Regions from separate parts of the Methylosinus sp. LW4 genome, predicted to be linked through region 4. Evidence: predicted binding sites of a transcription regulator. Region 4 holds the regulator's gene; each other region holds the start of a gene.

Region 1 (5,128 bases), 290 kb from region 4:
GTGACAGAGCCCTGCTCTCACAGGGCGCCCGGACTCACCTCACCGGGCCGCCTTTTTCCGACCGGCAAATATTACCGCGGTTTGGAATTCATGTCATCGGTTTTTCGCGGGAGAGCGCGCAGAACGTCGAGCGTGCTCTAAGGCTTCTTCGGGAAGCTCACGCCGATGCGGATGAGCTTGGCGTCGGTGCTCGAATAGGCCTCTTGCAGGTCGACGTTCCAATAGCGGAGCTCTTCCAGCAGTATGGGCTCGCCGGTCACGGCGCAGCGCACGAAGGCGCCTGGACGGCGAACGCGGAAGTCGCCGTCGCGATATTCGACCTCGGCCTCGACCGCGGCCTGCGGCTGTCGTTCGAACCGGTTCATGCGGATCCTGCGTCTCGCCCGCTCGGTTAAGCGGCGCACTGACGAAATAAACGAGGTCATGCCGAATTTTCAATAGGAGAGACGCGATTGGCAAGGCCGAATCGCATTTGGGCGGCAAAGCTTGCGCCAGCGCTCGCCAAAAAACCCGCGCCCGCGCCAGAAGCCGGCTCGGATGAGCGCCATTTGAAAGGAAATCGCCCCAAAACACGAATGGCCGCCCCAAAGGGGCGGCCATGAAGATCGATTCGATGTTGTTTCGACGCGCTCTCACCAGAAGACGTTGGCGCGGGCGAGGAACAAGCTCGGATGCTCTCCGTTGAGATAGGGACGGTCGGAGGGCGCAACCAGCGTCAGCGCCTTCGTCCAATTGGCCTGCAAGCGGAAGCCGTTGACCGGATACCAGTTCAAGCCGATCGTCAGATTGTCCTGGCGACCGCCGAGCGTCGCCGTGCTGGCGAGCGCTTTTTGAGCCGCCGTGCCCGCCGCCGTCGCCGCATAGACGAAATTGCCATCGACGAGGCCGCCATTGTTGAGATTGATCTCGCTGTAGCGCGCGGCGAGCTCCCAGGCGCCCCAGCCGCCCTTGTTGACGGGATCCTTGATCTGGATCGGGCCGAAAGTGCCGGGCGTGAAAAAGTTCTTGTCGTAGCTGCCATAGACGGCGGCGCGCGATTCTCCGGTCAGGAACCACGAACCTTGGACATAATAGCCGCTGTATTGGAGGCTCGAGCCGCCGCCATTGCCGAGCAGGAGAGCGTTGAGCGGATCGCGCTCGTAACGCGTGGCGATATATTCGCCTTGCAGCGAGACCGGGCCGTAGCTGGCGGCGGCCTCGAAGCCGTAGCTATAAGCGTATTTCAAGCAGCCGTTCTTCAGGACGAAAGGCGCGGACAGGAGACCGAGGCCGGTCGCGTTCGTCGCCAGGCTGCCCGAGGCCGCGCAAGTCAAATCCTGCGCCGCGGACACGCGCGTCCAGGTGCCGCTGCCGCCCAGCACATCCGCCTCCTCGCGCTCCGTGCCGGCGCCCGGCCGGAGGAAGGCGGAATCGGTGGCGGCCGTCGTGTTCTCCGGCTTGTGATAACGGAAGGACGAGCCGAGATGCAGCAGCTTGTCCTCTTCCTGAATGGGCGCATAGGTGGCGCGCACCGCCGCGTCCCAATATTGCGCGCCGCCAGTGGGCGGAGCGACCGCTGTATCCTGCGGCGAGGTGGAGAAAATGCCGGTCTTCACCGTCCACAGCTTGTCGCCGATGGTGACGGCCGCGCCCGTATGGCGGCTCGGCGCCAGCACCGTCGGCAGCGCGCGCTCGAGGAAGGTGATGTTGCTCGTCGAGCTGTTCGTCTCCATGCTGAACGGCTCGAAGAAATTGCCGACCTGGAAGGTGACGGGCTGCTTGGAGATCTCTTCCGGCAGCAGCTTGGCGCGATAGCCGATATAGGCGTCGCGAATGCCGGTCACGCCGGAGTTGGTGAAATCATACTGGAACCGGTAGAACCAGTCCTTATAGGCCTTGCCCTCGAGCCAGATCTGCGCGCGGCGGAAGCCCACATTGCTGCGCGACATGGTGTCGGCCGAGCTGGCGAAGCCGCCGTCGATCTGCATGCGGCCGCCGAGCTTGAAGCTGAACGCCTTGTCCTCGGTCTCGACGAAGAGGCCGTTGCGGAAGCTGACGAACACCGGCGGCGGCGCGACGAGGCCCGGCTGGGTCTTGGCGGAATTCAGCGCATTCTTGACCTGGGCGTTGGTCTTGGCCTGCTCGGTCACCCGAGCCTCGAGGCGCTTGATCTGCTCCTTCAGCGCCTTGATCTCGCTCGCCGTGTCCGCCAGCGCCGACGCCGGAGCGCCCACCATCCCGCAGAAGGCGGCGAGCGCGACGCCGCCCGAGAGCCGCTGCGCCATTTTCGACCCGATAGTCTGTTCTCTCATCTCAGCCCCCTGCGCTCGGCGATTGCGTGGCGCCTCGGACGTCCGCTCGCCGGACGAGATTTGCATTCGGTCGAATGAATATCTCGCGTCGACGACAGATCTCCCCGGCCCGAAGAACACATGCAAGGCGCGCGACGATTGCACCTTTTGCCTACTAAACATCGGATGATGCCCAAATTATCGCCAGATGCGCCCGCATGATGAGCTTCTAACGGCGAAATGTTCTTTGGATACATCACATGTAATTGTCTTACATTTCGATCGGCCGTTCGCGCAAGGCCGGAATCGGCTTCTCTTAAGGATTTTCACGTACGTGTTGCCGATTCGACACAATCGCTATGCGGCGTCGCTATGAGGCTCGACCATATTGCGATTGCGGCGCGCGGCGGCGAGCGGCTCGGACCAGACGCCTAGAGGGATCGAAGGCGATCCGGCGGCGGCCGCGCTCCCTCGGCCACGGCGACGTGGCATTTGGGCAACACCTTAAGTGGAAACCGATGTCACAATCCGCCGCCGCCGCCTTTTGTGATGAATGTGTCACACAACGCCTCTAGCCGTGCCGTAGCGGTAAGCAATTCAAGGCAGAGGCTGACATGAGACAGGTACCGAACGTTCAGACGATCGCGAAGGGCGCGACGCCTTCGAAGCTGCTGGGAGGCGTAGCGGTCCTCGCCCTCGGCGCGTTCGGCGCGCCCGCGGCGGCTCACGCCGACACGGCGAGCGAGATCAAGGCGCTCAAGGCCGAGCTGAAGCGGCTCGAGCACAAGCTCGACGAGCAGGCCAAGACGACCCATCAGGTCAAGAACGCGCTGAACTCGGCCAAGGCCGCGCCGGGCGGCAATGCTCCGCCGCCGGTGTTCGTCAGCTTCAAGAACGGCCTCTATGTCGAGACCGAGGACAAGAGCTTCGACTTCAAGATTGGCGGCCGCATTCAGGCCGACGGCGGCTTCACCAGCTATCCCTCCGCCTCCGGCGCCCGCAGCAACGTCGGCTTCCGCCGCGCTCGCCTCGAGGTCGAAGGCAAGGCGTATAAGAACTGGTTTTACAAGTTCCAATACGACTTCACCGGCACCGGCGTGACCGGCATTCGCGACGCGTTCGTCGCCTATCGCGACACGCTGCTGCCGGAGTCCATCACCAAGCAGCCGGTCACCTTCCAGGTCGGTAGCCAGTACGAGCCGTTCAGCATGGAGACGGTGACCTCCTCCAAGCACATCACCTTCATCGAGCGTGCGCTTCCCGGCGCTCTGGCCCCGGATCGCCATGTCGGCGCCAAGGTCGGCCTCGGCGACAAGAATTGGAGCGTGCAGGCGGGCGTGTTCTCGACCAGCTTCGGCCAGGACTCCGCGCAGGCTCCCGCCGTCACCGGCCATCAATATTGGGACCTGACGACGCGCGCCACCTATGCGCCGATCGTCGAGGAGGACAAGCTGCTGCATTTCGGCGGCTCGTTCATGTTCCACAGGCCGAACGACTCGACCGCCGCCCAGGACCCGAACAATCTGCTGCCGGGCACCGGCTCGCGCGACGAGACCGACATTCTCAACAATCGCTATGTCGTCGTCCCCTCGGCTCAGGCGCTGACCTGCAGCCCGGTCTACAAATCGGCGGCCGGCGTCGCCCTGCTGTGGACTCCCGGCTATCTGCAGAACAGCTGCCTGAAATACAGCTTCAACTATAACTTCGAAGTGGCGGCCTCTTATGGGCCGTTCTCGGTCCAAGGCGAATATTCCGGCGCTCATTACGAGCGTGATGCGGGAACGGCCTTGGCGCTCGGCAACAATGGCGGATCGAGCCTCAATTACAGCGGCTATTATGTCCAGGGCTCGGTCTTCCTGACCGGCGAGTCCCGCGCGGCCTCTTATAGGGGCTATGACAAGGACTGGAACACGCCCGGCACCTTCAGCGACATCGTGATCCTCAATCCGCTCAGCAAGGGCGGCCTCGGCGCCTGGGAATTCGCCGCGCGCTACAGCGAGCTCAACCTCAACAATGGCGGTCTCGTCAGCGGTCCCTACGCCTATTGGGCGGCGGTGGCCGGCGGCGCCGCCGACAAGGCGCTGGCGAGCACGGCGACGCTCGGCGGCCGCGAGGAGAACCTCACTCTGGCGCTCAATTGGTATCCGGTGAGGGGCGTCCGCTTCCAGGCCAATTGGACGCGCGCCATGACGCTCGTCGCTCCGTCCGACAAGCCCTATCTCAACGGCCAGCACCCGAGCACCTTCCTCGCCCGCGCCCAGGTCTTCTGGTGAGCGAAAGCTCCGGCCTTCGCAAGGCTCAGCGAGACGATCGAATCACGAAAGGCCGCCCTTCGGGGCGGCCTTTTTCGTTATGAAACCAATATTTATAACGTGACATTTCCGCAACAGAGGCGGCGGAAACGCCGCCGCGGCGGCCCGGCTCGGCTCCACATCTCTAGTCAATCCCTATAGTCCATGGTTAAGGAATTTTACTGATCCGTTCATATGGGGACGAACATGAAGAAACACGGCGATATCGGCGGCTCGACCGCGCGCCTCTCGGGCGGAGTCGCCCTTGTCGCATTTTGCGGGCTGCTGGGCGTTCCGGCCTCGGCGCTGGCGGATACGGCGAGCGAGATCAAGGCGCTGAAGGCGGAGCTCAAGCGGCTCGAGGCCAAGGTCTCGCAGCAGGCCAAGGACAATGCGCAGGTCAAGAATGCGCTGAATTCCGCCAAGGCCGCGCCCACCAACGCCCCGCCGCCGGTCTTCGTCTCCTTCCGCAACGGCCTCTTCGTCGAGACCGAGGATCAGGACTTCAATTTCAAGGTCGGCGGACATCTGCAGATCGACGGCGGCTTCGCCTCCTCGGCCGACACC
Region 2 (5,128 bases), 170 kb from region 4:
GCCGCAGTCGCGGCGCTCGGAATCGTTCTGGCCTCGTCTGTCGGCTCGGCCGGCCTCGCCGGCCCCTATAATCCGGTCGCGCAGGCCGCGCAGTCGAAGCTCGCCGCGCAAGGCTTCGATCCGGGCGTGCTGGATGGCGTCGCCGGGGCCAAGACGACCGCCGCAATCTCCGCCTTCCAGCAGAAGTCCGGCCTGCCGCAGAGCGGCGCGCTCGACGCCGCGACGCTGGAAAAGCTCGGCGTCGGCGTCTCGACGACGAAGCCGGTCGCCGATTGGATCGCCGTTCCGACGCAGGAGGAGATCGACAAGCTCGCCGCCGGCAAGAACAATCCGGCCCAGCCCTACAGCAATTATCTGCCCAACGCTCCGGCGGCCGGCCTGTCGCTGCCCGGCGCGGCCATTCTCGCGGCGATGAACCAGAGCGCCGATGTCTATGGCAGCCGCCGCGCCGGCGAGCCCAAGCATACGGATCAGGGCTATCAATATACGGCCGATTGCCTGAAGACGAATTACGCGCCGACCGATTGGTCGGACATAACCATCCATTATTATTGCCAAATGTCGAAGCCGCGCGCCTGCTACACTTATGCGCTCTCCGGCAAGTCGACCCCGGCCGGGTTCAAATATCAGCGCCCTGCGGCCTATCGCGGCTGCGCGGAGGGAAAGCTGAAAGAGGCCGCCGATTTCGTCGCCTTCGTTCCGAAGACGCAGGCGCTGGTCTTTCAATATGTGATGTTCGGCCAGACGCACGCTTTCGATCACGAGCAGGAGCAGGCGATCATCAACGCTTTCTATGGCGTGAAGAATCCCGCCGACAAGGCCGAATGCGCCGCCAAGCGCCCGCGCCGCACCGAGGATCCGACCGACGGCACGCATTGCCTCGTGAGCAAGATCTTGACGCCGCGCCTCGCCGGCAAGGGCGATTGAGCTGGAAGCAGGAACAAGAATAAGCAGGAATAAGAGAGAGGGGCCGCGAAGGCCCCTCTCTTTTTTTGTCGCGTCACATCACCTGACGCAGCACGAAGTAGAGCGAAGCCGACAGCAATATGGCGGCGGGGAGCGTCAGCACCCAGGCCATCAGCAGCTTCTGGATCGTCGCCATCTGCACGCCGGCGCCATTGGCGGCCATCGTGCCGGCGACGCCGGAAGACAGCACATGCGTCGTCGAGACCGGCAGGCCATACATGTCGGCGGCGGCGATGGTGCCGGCGGCGACCAGCTCGGCCGAGGCGCCCTGGCCATAGGTCAGATGCTGCTTGCCGATCTTCTCGCCGACGGTGACGACGATGCGCTTCCAGCCGATCATCGTGCCGAGGCCGAGCGCGATGGCGACGGAGATCTTCACCCAGAGCGGGATGAATTTCGTCGCCTGATCGATCTGGTCCTTATAGTCCTTCAGCACTTTCTTGTCGGCGTCGGTCAGTTCCGCGGCCTTGTCCTTGGCGAGGAAGCGCAGCGCCTCGGAGACGAGATAAATGTCGTTTCGCGTGTTGCCGACGGCGGCGAAGGGAATTTTCGAGATCGAGCCGTAGCTCTCGATCTGATGCGAGATGTCGCGGATCAGCACGGCGAGCGACGGATAGGTCCCCTCGTTGATCTGATGCTGAGCGACGTAATTCGTCACCGCCGGGCGCGGATCGCCGAGGACGTTATAGCCCGCGGCCTTCGTCTCCACGACCTTCGACGCCGCTTGCGAAGCCTGCGTGAAGCTCGCCAGATGGCTCGCCGGAAGCGCGCGATTGAGCGCATAGGAGGTGGGCACCGTGCCGATGAGGATCAGCATGATGAGGCCCATGCCCTTCTGGCCGTCATTGGAGCCATGGGCGAAGGAGACGCCCGTGCAGGTGAGGATCAGCAGGCCGCGAATCCACAAGGGCGGCGCCGCCTGGCCCTTGGGCTCGGTGTAGAGCTCCGGCTTGCGGACGAGGAATTTCATCACCAGCAGCAGCAGCGCCGCGGCGCCAAAGCCGAACAGCGGCGACAGCAGCAGCGAATAGCCGATATCGGTGGCCTTGCCCCAATCGACGCCCGACGTTCCATCACGGCCGCGCATGAGGGCGTTGGCGACGCCGACGCCGATGATGGAGCCGATCAGCGTGTGCGAGGAGGAGGCCGGCAGGCCGAGCCACCAGGTTCCGAGGTTCCAGACGATCGCGGCGATGAGCAGCGCGAACACCATGGCGAAGCCGGCCTGGGAGCCCACCTGCAGAATGAGCTCCACCGGCAGCAGCGACACGATGCCGAAGGCGACCGCGCCCGTGGAGAACAGCACGCCGAGGAAGTTGAAGAAGCCCGACCACACCACGGCGACCGGCGCCGGCATGGAATGGGTGTAGATGACGGTCGCCACGGCGTTGGCGGTGTCGTGGAAGCCGTTCACGAACTCGAAGCCGAGCGCGATGAGCAGCGCCACGCCGAGCAGGAGGAAGGGCAGATAATTGGTGACCGGAGCGCCGGACTCAAGAATATCCTTGTAGATGCTCCACGCCGTGAAGGCGAGGCCGAGCGCGATGACCGCGAGGAAGATGAGAAGCGCGCGTATGTCGAGCTTGTGATCGAGCTTCGGCTTCGGACTGTGAGCGTCGGCGCTTTCGCGCAGATCGACGCTCGAGGCAACGGATGTCATAACTTGCTCCTCGCAACTGAAAGGCGAGAATATTCAACAATTGGAAACGACAGGCGTGTGACGGCGGAGGCTCTGCGCGGTGCAGAGCAGAAATTCTTCGCCGTCGGACAATCCGACAATGCGTTCGTTCTCTCGTCGTGGTTCTGTTAAAAGAACATTCTATTTGACATAACGAACAAATCGCTAGAGCCTACAGGCTCGCAAAGCGATGCGCCGTGCGCCCAAAGTGGTCGCGATGGGCCGCGCGCCGCGGAGAAGGAGGCCTTAAAATGTCCGACGCCTATATCATCGAGCTCGGCGAGGAAGCCGTCGGCGTGATCGCCCGCGACGCCAAGGGCTATCGCTTCTATGCGGCGAAACAGTCCTTCCGCCCGTTGGAGGGGCGTCTGTTCCAATCGGCCGAGAATGCGCGCAGCGCGGCGCTGGAGCTGCGGCGCGAATCGCCGCCGCGCCTCTCCGCGCTCACCTCGCTCGGCCTCGTCGCGCAGCAGGGGCGCGGTTGAGCGGCGATTCGGATCGTTTCACGCGGCGGCCCCGCATTCCCGGCCGGGCCTCTGGCCCGCGCCGGGAATGACGGTGCGTTTTTAGGTCATTCCGGCTCAGATCACGCCGGAATGACTTTCTATCTCTTCATTCGAAGTGTTTTCTTCACGCGAACCGGTTCCCGCTTCGCTCGAAAACACGCTCACGCCCGGCCGACGCTCGTATAGTCGAAGCCGCGCTTGCGAATATCGGCGGCGCGATAAATGTTGCGCAGATCGACGATCACCGGCGTCTTCAGCAACGTCTTGATGCGGTCGAGATCGAGCGCGCGGAACGCGTCCCATTCGGTGACGATGACCAGCGCATCAGCGCCTTCCGCCGTCTGATAGGGATCCTCGCAGAAGGTCACTTCCGGCATCAGCGGCTTCGCCTGCCCCATGCTCTCGGGATCATAGGCGTAGACCTTGGCGCCGTCGCCGGCGAGCGAGGCCACTATGGCGAGCGAGGGCGCGTCGCGCATATCGTCGGTGTTGGGCTTGAAGGCGAGGCCGAGCAGGCCGATCTTCTTGCCGCGCACCGAGCCGCCGAGCGCCGAGATCACCTTGCGGGCCATGGCGCGCTTGCGGGAATCGTTCACCGCCACCACCGTCTCGACGATGCGCAGCGGCGCGGCGTAGTCCTGTCCCGTCTTCAGCAGAGCGAGCGTGTCCTTGGGGAAGCAGGAGCCGCCATAGCCCGGCCCGGCGTGCAGGAACTTCGAGCCGATGCGATTGTCGAGGCCGATGCCGCGCGCGACCTCCTGCACATCCGCGCCCACGCGCTCGCAGAGATCGGCGATCTCGTTGATGAAGGTGATCTTGGTGGCGAGAAAGGCGTTGGCCGCATATTTGGTGAGCTCGGAGGTGCGGCGGCCGACGAAGACGAGCGGCGGCTGGTTGAGGCTCAGCGGCCGGTAGATTTCCGACATCACCTCGCGGGCGCGATCGTCCTCGACGCCGATGACGACGCGGTCCGGGCGCTTGAAATCCTCGATCGCCGCGCCCTCGCGCAGAAACTCGGGATTGGAGACGACGGCGAAATCTGCCTTGGGATTGACCTCGCGGATGAGGCGCTCGACCTCGTCGCCCGTGCCGACCGGGACGGTCGATTTGTTGACGATGACGGTGAATTTGTCGAGCGCGCGGCCGATGGTCTCAGCGGCGGCGTAGACATAGGAGAGGTCGGCGTGACCGTCGCCGCGGCGCGACGGCGTGCCGACGGCGATGAAGACGGCGTCCGCGCCGCGCACGGCCGGGGTGAGATCGGTGGTGAAGAACAGGCGGTTCTGCTTCACATTATTGGCGACGAGCTCGTCGAGGCCGGGCTCGTAGATCGGAATCTCGCCGCGCAGCAGCCGCTCGATCTTGGAGGCGTCGCTGTCGACGCAGGTCACGACATGGCCGAAATCGGCGAAGCAGGCGCCGGAAACGAGGCCGACATAGCCCGATCCGATCATTGTGATGTTCATCGTCTCTCGTCTTTCGCTCGGTCCAAAGGATTGTCACTGCAACGCAATTATTTCGTCGCCATGACAAAAACGTCTTTTTGGCGCGGCCGCCGCGCCCGGTCGGGGAGCCGCCGCCCTAACCCCCGACCCCGAAAGCGGCCAGAGCGGCCATATTGACGATATCGGCGTCGGTCGCGCCCAATTGAACGATTTGGATCGGCTTGTCGAGCCCGACGATCAAAGGACCGAGCACGGTCGCCCCGCCCAGCTCCTGCAGCATTTTGGTGGAGATGGAGGCGGAGTGAAAGGCCGGCATGACCAAAACATTGGCGGTGTCGCTGAGACGCGAGAACGGATAGGCCGCCATGGCCTGACGGCTGAGCGCGACATCGGCCGCCATCTCGCCCTCATATTCGAAATCCACCCGCCGCGAATCGAGCACCCGAACCGACTCCTGCATGCGAGCCGTGCGCTCGCCCGGCGGATAGCCGAAAGTGGAGAAGGCGAGCATGGCGACGCGCGGCTCGAGGCCG
Region 3 (5,128 bases), 2.9 Mb from region 4:
GCGCCGGCGCGACGCGCCGCTCCTCGGCCGAGAGATAGATGTTGCGCGAGGACATTGCGAGACCGTCCGCCTCCCGCAAAGTGGGCGCGCCGACGATCTCCGCGCGCAGATCGAGATCGCGCGCCAGGCGCTTTATCACCAGCAATTGCTGATAATCCTTCTCGCCGAAGACGGCGACGTCGCAATCGGCCTGATTGAGCAGCTTGGCGACGACGAGAGCGACGCCGGCGAAATGCGTCGGCCGGAAATGATCCTCGAGATCGGCGACCGCCGGCCCGCCCACCGCGACCGTGGTGGAAAAGCCCGGCGGATACATCTCCTCCACCGCCGGCGCATAGCAGAGATCGGCCGCAACGCTCGCGAGCTTCTCGACATCGGCGGCGAGCGTGCGCGGATAGCGGTCGAAATCCTCGCCTGCGCCGAATTGCGTCGGATTGACGAAGACCGAGACCATCACGCGATCGGCGCGCCGGCGCGCCTCCTCCACCAGAGCGAGATGGCCCCGGTGCAGCGCGCCCATTGTGGGGACGAAGCCGACGCGCTCGCCGCGCGCGCGCCATTGCGCCACGCGCTCGCGCAGCTCGGCCAGCGTATGGACGGTCGGAACCGGAACAGCGCTCATCTTCGGCTCATCCTCTGCTGCGCATTGGGCGCATGGCTCTCCAGAAAAGCGATATAGGCGCCGGGCAGGCCGAGCGCGCGCGCCGAGGCGACGATATTCTCGACATAGCCGGGCGCCGCCGGCCCCTCGCGCGTCGCGGTTCCGATATAGACGAGCGCCCGCGCCGAGCCCACCGGCGCGCGCAGCACCGGCTGCACGACCTTGCGGTAGAGCCGACGGCCGATCTCCTCGTAACGGTCGAGCGCCGGCACATCCGCCACGGCGAGGTCATAGAGCAGGCCGTGGACCTGCGCCCGCGCGTCCGGCACGACCGTGGCGTAGCCCGTCTCCAGAATGGCGAAGCGATAGCGCGCCAGCCGGCCGAGGCCGAGCGGCCGCGAATGCGGACAGCGGACGGCCATTGCGGCGACGTCCATATTGGCGCCATAGGCGAAATAGAGAGGCATGAGGTCCTTCCGAGCGGCGGGCGGACCTTAGCGCATGGCGCCGCCGCGAGCGAGGCGCCGCCGGCGACCCGCTCGAAAAGAAAAAGAGCCCGGCCTGCGCCGGGCTCCCAACCGAGAGCGGCCCCTGGGAATTAACCGCCCTCGAGGCTATTCTCAGCGTTGGATGCAGCTTTAGAAATGCGTCGAATCGACGCGACGGCGAGAAAGGAAGAGGGAATGGAGGAGTTCGAAGGCAGCTTTCTGCGTAATACGGCGATCGGCCTCGTCCTGGCTCTGGCGGCGGCGATCGTCTATGTCTGGTTCCGCTAGGCGCGCGGAGCTCCCGAATCCGGGTCGATGAGCTTCAGCCCCCGAGGCGATAGCGGCGGCGTGGCTCAGATCGACGGCGCGACACCCGACCGACCGCCATGTTGCGCGCGCCGCGGATGTGCGACGCGCCAGGGCGCGCGCGGATCGTCGATTTTCGAGAAATGGTCGAGAAACGTCCTCAGACGCGACGTCTCTTCGATAACGGCGAAGGCGAGGCTCGTCACGGCGGCTCCAGAATCGCTCCGCCGACAGGAAATCCCGCCCCGCGCAATTCGTTGACCGCCGTTGACCCGAATTCTCAGTCTCGGCCGCGAGCGGCGGATGCGGGAGTCTCACAAGGGCGCGCGCTGTCACGATTGTGTCATGGAACAAGGCTGTGAGTGCGGGGCCCCTCCTCTTCCCCGTCAGCGTCACAGGCCGATTCGAATGGACTTCTCCCGCCGCTTCACTTTCCTCTTCTCCGCGCCCAATTTCGAGGCCGACGACCTCGAGGGGCTGCGCGTCAATCAGATCATCGCCGCGATCGAGAGCATGGGCTTTCAGGTCGTGCGCGCGCGCCGGGTGGAGGACGCCGAGATCGTCGTGCAGACCGACGCCGCCATCGGCTGCCTGGTCGTCGATTGGGGCAAGAAGGGCCTCGAGGGCAAGACCGCCTCGCTCATCGATCTCATGCGCAAGCGCGGCCTCGACATGCCGATCGTGCTGCTCATTCGCCGCAAGCGCTTCGAGGATATTCCGGTGGAGGTGCTGGATTTCATCGACGGCTATGTCTTCCTCGCCGAGGAGACCCCGGAATTCATCGCCAAAAATCTCGTCTCGCGCCTCAAGCAATATGCGGAGACGTTGAAGACGCCCTTCTTCGGCGCGCTGGTCGATTATGCGGAGGAAGGCAATCAGCTCTGGACCTGCCCCGGCCATAATGGCGGCATTTTTTATAGCCGCAGCCCGATCGGCCGCATCTTCATGGAGCATTTGGGCGAGGCCGTGTTCCGCGACGATCTCGACAATTCCGTCGTCGAGCTCGGCGATCTTTTGACGCATGAAGGGCCGGCGCTCGCCGCGCAAAAGGCGGCGGCGGAAATCTTCGGCGCGGAGAAGACTTACTTCGTGCTCAACGGCACATCCTCCTCCAATAAGGTCGTGCTCACCAATCTGGTCGCCGAGGGCGATCTCGTGCTGTTCGACCGCAATAATCACAAGGCCGCGCATCATGGCGCCCTGCTGCTCGGCGGCGGCGTGCCGATCTTTCTGCCAACGACGCGCAACGCCCATGGCCTCATCGGCCCGATCGAGCACGAGGCCTTCGACGAGGAGAAATTGCGCGAGCGCATTCGCGCCAATCCTCTGGTGAAGGACAAGGACGCCTGGCGCAAGGAGCGGCCGTTCCGCGCCGCCGTCATCGAGCAATGCACTTATGACGGCACGATTCACAACGCCGAATGGATCGTGGGCAAGATCGGACATCTTTGCGATTACATTCTCTTCGACGAAGCCTGGGCCGGCTTCATGAAATTCCATCCGCTCTATGAGCGGCGCTATGCGATGGGGCTGAAGAATCTCACCGAGGCCTCGCCCGGAATCGTCGCAACGCAATCGACGCATAAGCAGCTCGCCAGCTTCTCGCAGGCCTCGCAAATCCATGTGCGCGATCGCCACATCAAAGGCCAGCGTCGGCGCGTGGAGCATCGCCGCTTCAATGAAGGCTTCATGCAGCACGCCTCCACCTCGCCCTTCTATCCGCTGTTCGCCTCGCTGGATGTCGGCGCGCAGATGATGAAAGGCCGCTCCGGCGAGCTCTTGTGGGACGACACCATCCGGCTCGGCATAGAGCTGCGCAAGAAGCTGCGCGCGGTGCGGCGCGAGTTCGAGGCCAAGGAGCAAGACCCGGCGCGGCGCTGGTTCTTCGATCCTTTCGCGCCCGATTGGGTGTCCATACCCGACGCGGCGCGCGAATCCGGCGCGCATCGCGTTCCCTGGGAGAGCGTCTCCACCGATCAGCTCGCGCGCAATCCTGATCTCTGGGCGCTGGCGCCGGATGCGCGCTGGCATGGATTCTCCAATATGGCGCCGGGCTTCGCCATCACCGATCCGGCCAAGCTCACTCTGCTGACGCCGGGTTTCGATCGCGAGAGCGGCGCCTATGCCGATCATGGAATCCCGGCGCCGATCGTCGCGCAATATTTGCGCGAGAACCGGATCGTGCCGGAGAAGAACGACCTCAACTCTCTGCTCTTCCTGCTGACGCCCGGCGTCGAATCCAGCAAGGCCGGAACGCTGGTCTCCTCGCTCGTCGCCTTCAAGCGCCTGCATGACGACAATGCGCTGCTGCAGGATGTCATTCCCGAATTCGTCGCGCGCCGCGCCGCGCGCTACAGAGGCGTGCGGCTGCGCGATCTCTGCGCCGACATGCATCGCTTCTTCAAGGAGGCGAACGCCAGCGCGCTGCAGCAGGCGCAGTTCCGGCAGGAGCATCTTCCCGAAATGGCGATGACGCCGCGCGAGGCATATCTGCGCCTCGTGCGCAATGATGTGGATTTCCTGCCGATCGACGAGATAGAGGGCCGCATAGCGACGACGCTCTTCGTCATCTATCCGCCGGGCATTGCGACGATCGTACCGGGCGAGCGGCTGGGCGCGCAGGCGCGGCCCATGCTCGACTATTTGCGCATGTTCGAGCGCAGCGCCAATCTCTTCCCAGGCTTCGATTACGAGATCCAAGGCCTCTATAAGCAATGGAACGGCGAGGCGAAGATGCGGCTCTATACTTATGTGGTGCAGGAATGAGCATGATCGAAGCGAGCGCCGAACGCGCGGCCATCCTCGTGCGCCCCTCGCGCGACGAGGATGTCGACGCCATGCTGGCGATCTATCTCCAGCATGTGCGCAAGGGGCTCGACCCTGCCGATGCGCCGCTCTACGAGCCGCCGCAGAAGGAGGATTTGAAGCGGCGGCGCAAGAATATGGGCAATCATCGGCTGCCGCATCTCGTCGCCGAGCATGAGCGCGCCGTGCTCGGCTACGCCTATGTCGTGCCCTTTCGTAAGCGTCCGGCCTATCGCTATGTGGTCAAGCATTCGATCTATGTCGATCCGCGCCATCTGCATCGCGGCGTCGGCCGGCTGCTGCTGCAAGCGCTCGTAGACGCCTGCGCGGCGGCGGGCTTTCGGCAGATGATCGGCTATGTCGACGCCGCCAATGAAGCGTCGCTGAAGCTGCATGAGGCGATCGGCTTTCGGCAGGCCGGCTATCTCTCCGGCGTCGGATATAAATTCGGCAGCTGGACGGATTCGGTCATCATGCAGCGCTCGCTCGGCCCCGGCGCGGCGACGCCGCCCGATGCGCGCGGCTGACGCTGCGGACGGCGCCGCGGTCATGCTATGATCGGCGCATGATTCCGCTTCGTCGCCTCCTCTGCCTCGCTCTCCTCCTCTTCGCCTCGCCCGCCGCCGCGGCGGCGCGCAATCCTTGCCAGGATGTGGAGGATGCGGGCGCGAGCTACACCGTCTGCGTCTTCGATGCGCGCAGCGATTCCATCCGTCTCTTCCTCGCCGATGCGAAAGACGAGGTCTATGGCTCCTTCTCGGCGCTCGACGCCGCGCTCGCGCAAAGAAACGAGAAGCTTCTCTTCGCGATGAACGCGGGAATGTATGACGAGCGCCGCCGCCCTGTCGGACTCTATGTCGAAGGCGGCCATATGGAGAAGAGCGCGAACACCAATTCCGGCGCCGGCAATTTCCATATGAAGCCCAAT
Region 4 (5,128 bases):
CGCTTCGGCCTCGAGCGCGCCGATTTCGAGGCGGTCATAGACGGCATGGCGATGGATGTCGTGGAGGACATTCGCGCGCCGGAATGGGATCGGCTCGATCTCTATTGCGATCATGTCGCGAGCGCAGTGGGACGGCTCTCTGTGCGCGTCTTCGGCCTCGCCGATGAGGCGGAGAGCGCCGGCGGCGCGCTGCCGACCAAGGCGCGAATGCTCGCCTACCACATGGGCCGCGCCTTGCAGCTCACCAATATTCTGCGCGATCTCGACGAGGACGAGGCGCGCGGCCGGCTCTATCTCCCGCGCGAGGCGCTGGAGGCGGCCGGCGTCACGAATTTCGCGCGCGGCGCTGTGCTGGCGCATCCCGGCCTTCAGCAAGTCTGCGCGGCCGTGGCCGAGCGCGCGCGCAAGCATTATGCGGAGTCGGAGCTGCTGATGCGCGTCTCGCCGCAGCGCGCGGTGAAGGCGCCCTATCTGATGGCGACCGCCTATCGCTCGGTTCTCGACCGTCTGGTGGCGCGCGGCTTCGCGCCGCCACGGGCGCCGGTCTCCGCGTCGCGGACGAAAGTCCTGCTGGCGCTGCTGAGATTCGCGCTGACGTGAGCGGAACGACTCACATCATCGGCGCCGGCCTCGCCGGCCTCTCCTGCGCCATTCGCCTGACCGACGAGGGCCGGAGCGTCGCGCTCTATGAGGCGGCGCGCATGGCGGGCGGGCGCTGCCGTTCCTATTACGATTCCAGCCTCGATCTCGTCATCGACAATGGCAATCATCTGCTGCTCTCCGGCAATTCCACGGCGCTGGATTACGCGCGGCGCATCGGCTCGGCGGAGGAACTGGTCGGGCCGAAGGAATGCGCCTTCGACTTTTTGGACACGCGCGACGGCGTCCGCTGGCGCATGAGGCCGAACGCGTCGCGCCTGCCCTGGTGGATTTTCGCGCGCGACCGCCGCGTCCCCGGAACATCGCCGGGCGATTATCTCGGCGCGATCGGCATTCTGCTCGCCAAAAAGGGCGCGACCATCGGCGAGGCGATGAATTGCTCGGGCGTGCTCTATGAGCGGCTGTGGGGGCCGGTGCTGCTCTCCGCGCTCAACACAGAGCCGCGCGAGTCTTCCGCCGCTCTCGCCGCCGCCGTGCTGCGCGAGACTCTCGCCGCAGGCGGCGCCGCCTGCCGTCCGCTGGTCGCGCGGCGCGGGCTCGGGACGGCTTTTATCGAGCCGGCGCTGAGCGCGCTCGTCGCGCGGGGCGCCGCGCCGCGCTTCGCCGCGCGGCTGAAGGGAATCGAATTTTCCGAGGAGCGCGCCACAGCGCTCGATTTCGGCGATGAGAAGATCGCGCTCGGCGCGAATGATCGCGTCGCGCTCGCCGTCCCGCCCTGGGCGGCGCAGGAGCTCGTTCCGGGCCTCGTCGCGCCGGATGATTTCCGCGGCATCGTCAATGCGCATTTCAAGATCGCGCCGCCGCCCGGCCAGCCGGCGCTGCTCGGCATGATCGGCTCGCTCACCGAATGGCTGTTCGCCTTCGAGGATCGGCTCTCGGTGACGATAAGCGGCGCCGATCGGCTGATGGACGAGCCGCGCGAGAGCCTCGCCGAGCGCATATGGGCCGAGGTCGCCGCCGCGACGGGCCTGCCGGCGGAGCTGCCGCCATGGCAGATCGTGAAGGAAAAGCGCGCCACTTTCGCCGCGACGCCGGCGCAGCAGCAGCGCCGCCCCGGCGCGACGACGCGCTGGCGCAATCTCTTCCTCGCCGGCGATTGGACGGCGACCGGCCTTCCGGCGACGATCGAAGGGGCGATCAGGTCCGGCTATCGCGCGGCGGAGCTGGCGCGGCGTTCGTAGGCTGATCCCGCCGCCGCCGTCATCGCGAGGAGCGTAGTGACGACGCGATCCAGGGGCCGCCCCACGGCTCTAGATTGCTTCGCTTCGCTCGCAATGACGATGGGCTGAGGGAGCGCGCGCAGACAAAAGCGAGCCTGAAGGCTCGCGGTCCAAAGCGTCCCCTGGACCGCGAGCCTTCAGGCTCGCATCGCGCGTCAGTTGCGTCCAAAAGTCTCGTCGAAGGAATAGCCGGTGCCGCGCACGGTGCGGATCGGGTCTTTCTCGCGGCCGCGGATGATCGCCTTGCGCAGGCGGCCGACATGCACGTCGACGGTGCGCTCGTCGATCTCCGCCGAGAGGCCCCATACGCTGTCCAGCAATTGCGCGCGCGAGAAGACGCGGCCGGGCTTCTCCATCAGATATTCCAGCAGACGGAACTCCGTCGGGCCGAGATGAATCTCGCGCCCGCCGCGCTTGACGCGGCGCGTCTCGCGGTCGAGGTCTATGTCGCCGGCGACGAGGCGCGTCGCCACCCGCTCCGGCCGCGCGCGGCGCAGCAGCGCATGGACGCGCGCCATCAGCTCCGGCGGCGAGAAGGGCTTCACCACATAATCGTCGGCGCCGATGGAGAGGCCGCGCACACGCTCATTCTCGTCGCCGCGCGCGGTGAGCATGATGATCGGCATGCTGCGCGTGTCGTCGCGCGCGCGGAGGCGCCGGCAGATTTCGAGGCCGGAGACGCCGGGCAGCATCCAGTCGAGAATGACGAGATCGGGCTGCGATTCGGCGAGGCGGATTTCCGCCTCGTCGCCACGCTCTATGTGCTCGACGAGAAAGCCCTCGGCCTCGAGATTATAGCCGAGCAGCAGCGCCAGCGCCGCGTCGTCCTCGACGACGAGAATTCGCGGCGCCCTGTCGTGCGGCGCCTCGCGCGGAGCGGCGACGCGGATTTCATTCATTTCGTGGGCTCATCCGGTTCCGCGCTGGCGGGAAGGCTGGCCGATTTGCCCTTGGGGCGGTCGGTCGGCATCGCCTCGCCAGTGACGAGATAGACGATCGTCTCGGCGACATTGGTGGTGTGATCGCCGATGCGCTCTATGTTCTTCGAGCAGAAGAGCAGATGCGTGCAGAAGGAGATGTTGCGCGGATCCTCCATCATGAAGGTGAGGAGATCGCGGAACACCGAATCTTCCAGCGCGTCGAGCTCGCTGTCATTGGTCCAGACCGCGCGGGCGCGCTCGACGTCGCGCTGAGCGTAGGCGTCCAGCACGTCCTTCAGCTGTATGGCCGCGACTTCCGCCATCGTCTTGAGGCCGATGACGGCGCGCGGCACGCGCGCTTCGGAGAGGATTTTCACCGTGCGCTTGGCGATGCTCTTGGCGAGATCGCCGACGCGCTCGAGATCGGCGGCGATGCGCATGGCGGCGATGCATTCGCGCAGATCGATGGCGAGCGGCTGCCGCCGCGCGATGGTGAGGATGGCGTTCTCCTCTATCTCGCGCTGCAGCGCGTCGAGGCGCTGATCGGTGGCGACGACGCGATGGGCGAGCTCTATGTCGAAATTGGCGAGCGCATCCATGGCTTCGGCGAGCATTTTCTCGGCGATGCCTCCCATCTCGGCGATACGACGGCCGAGCACTTCGAGGTCGCGGTCATAGGAGCTGACGATATGTTCGCTCATGGTCTCAATGTCCTCGTGCGCGATGCGCGCTCAGCCGAAGCGGCCGGTGATATAGTCCTGCGTCTTCTTGTTCTGCGGCGCGGTGAAGAGATTATTGGTCTCGCCGAATTCGACGAGATCGCCGAGATACATGAAGGCGGTGAAATCGGAGACGCGCGCCGCCTGCTGCATGTTGTGGGTGACGATGGCGATCGTGTAGCGCTCCGACATTTCGTCGATGAGCTCCTCGATCTTCGCCGTCGAGATCGGGTCCAGCGCCGAGCAGGGCTCGTCGAAGAGGATCACCTCCGGCTGAATGGCGACGGTGCGCGCGATGCACAGACGCTGCTGCTGGCCGCCCGAGAGCCCCAGGCCGCTCGAGTTCAGCTTGTCGCGCACCTCGTCCCACAGCGCCGCGCCGCGCAGCGCCGCCTCGACGCGCCCGTCGAGCTCGCTGCGCGAGAGCTTCTCATAGAGGCGGATGCCGAAGGCGATATTGTCGTAGATCGACATGGGGAAGGGCGTCGGCTTCTGGAACACCATGCCGACGCGCGAGCGCAGCAGGTTGAGGTCGACGCGCGGGTCGAGGATGTTCTCGCCGTCGAGCAGCACCTCGCCCTCGGCGCGCTGCTTGGGATAGAGGTCGTACATGCGGTTCAATATGCGCAGCAGAGTCGATTTGCCGCAGCCGGACGGGCCGATGAAGGCCGTCACCTTATTGGTGTAGAGCGGCAGCGAGATCGATTTCAGCGCCTTTGTCGATCCGTAATAGAAATCCAGATCGCGAACCGAGACCTTGGTCGGAATGGTGGCTTCGACAACCGGCATGGCGGTCATTTGTGTTTTCCCTGGCTGCTGAGCGCGCGCGCGGTGATGGAGAGCAGAAGGACGGCGATGGTGACGAGCAGAGCGCCGGTCCAGGCGAGCTGCTGCCAGTCCTTGTAGGGCGAGAGCGCGAATTGGAAGATGACGACGGGCAGGCTGGAGACCGGCGCGTTGAGATCCGTGCTCCAGAACTGATTGTTGAGCGAGGTGAACAGCAGCGGCGCCGTCTCGCCGGAGACGCGCGCAATGGCCAGCAGCACGCCGGTGACGATGCCCGATTTCGCCGCGCGATAGGCGACGCGCATCAGCATATGCGAGCGCGGCAGGCCGAGCGCCGTCGCCGCCTCGCGCAGCGGCAGCGGCACCAGCAGCAGCATGTCCTCCGTGGTGCGCACGACGACCGGCACCACCAGCACGCCCAGCGCCAGCGCGCCCGCTATGCCGGAGAAATGGCCGACGCGGGCCACCACCACCGTATAGACGAAGAGGCCGATGACGATGGAGGGCGCGCTGAGCAGAATGTCGTTGATGAAGCGCACGAGGGTGCTGAGCTTCGAGTAGCGGCCATATTCGGCCATATAGGTGCCGGCGAGCATTCCGAGCGGCGTGCCGAGCAGCACGCCGATCGTCGTCATCACCAGCGAGCCGGCGATGGCGTTGAGCAGGCCGCCGGTGGCGCCGGGCGGCGGCGTCATCTCGGTGAAGACGGCCGGCGAGAGGCCGCGCGCGCCTTCATAGATCAGCGCGCCGAGGATCAGCACCAGCCAGGCGAGGCCGAACAGCGTGCCGGTCCAGCACAGCGTCGTGGCGACGATATTGATGC

The links. The regulator PhoB, encoded in region 4, activates phosphate uptake and scavenging genes when phosphate is short. The targets are predictions, from matches to a motif close to TGTCATNNANCTGTCAT.
Region 1: a site for PhoB is predicted at 2,816-2,832, ahead of METLW4_RS24880 (OprO/OprP family phosphate-selective porin). Genes of this name have one in related genera too.
Region 2: a site for PhoB is predicted at 2,673-2,689, ahead of METLW4_RS0115885 (inorganic phosphate transporter). Genes of this name have one in related genera too.
Region 3: a site for PhoB is predicted at 1,726-1,742, ahead of METLW4_RS0100540 (Orn/Lys/Arg decarboxylase N-terminal domain-containing protein). Genes of this name have one in related genera too.

What each region holds. Positions count from the first base shown of each region.
Region 1 is NZ_KB900626.1:2,720,317-2,725,444, forward strand. It holds gene METLW4_RS0113655 (DUF2093 domain-containing protein) at 138-365, opposite strand; gene METLW4_RS24870 (OprO/OprP family phosphate-selective porin) at 633-2,291, opposite strand; gene METLW4_RS24880 (OprO/OprP family phosphate-selective porin) at 2,885-4,543, shown strand; gene METLW4_RS24885 (OprO/OprP family phosphate-selective porin) at 4,769-5,128, shown strand, end outside.
Region 2 is NZ_KB900626.1:3,181,676-3,186,803, forward strand. It holds gene METLW4_RS0115880 (peptidoglycan-binding domain-containing protein) at 1-927, shown strand, start outside; gene METLW4_RS0115885 (inorganic phosphate transporter) at 1,001-2,626, opposite strand; gene METLW4_RS0115890 (hypothetical protein) at 2,896-3,129, shown strand; gene METLW4_RS0115895 (UDP-glucose dehydrogenase family protein) at 3,312-4,616, opposite strand; gene METLW4_RS0115900 (NADP-dependent malic enzyme) at 4,732-5,128, opposite strand, start outside.
Region 3 is NZ_KB900626.1:116,332-121,459, reverse strand. It holds gene panC (pantoate--beta-alanine ligase) at 1-622, opposite strand, end outside; gene METLW4_RS0100555 (gamma-glutamylcyclotransferase family protein) at 619-1,068, opposite strand; gene METLW4_RS0100540 (Orn/Lys/Arg decarboxylase N-terminal domain-containing protein) at 1,804-4,161, shown strand; gene METLW4_RS0100535 (GNAT family N-acetyltransferase) at 4,158-4,727, shown strand; gene METLW4_RS0100530 (phosphodiester glycosidase family protein) at 4,766-5,128, shown strand, end outside.
Region 4 is NZ_KB900626.1:3,007,462-3,012,589, reverse strand. It holds gene hpnD (presqualene diphosphate synthase HpnD) at 1-600, shown strand, start outside; gene hpnE (hydroxysqualene dehydroxylase HpnE) at 597-1,841, shown strand; gene phoB (phosphate regulon transcriptional regulator PhoB) at 2,036-2,779, opposite strand; gene phoU (phosphate signaling complex protein PhoU) at 2,776-3,501, opposite strand; gene pstB (phosphate ABC transporter ATP-binding protein PstB) at 3,532-4,317, opposite strand; gene pstA (phosphate ABC transporter permease PstA) at 4,314-5,128, opposite strand, start outside.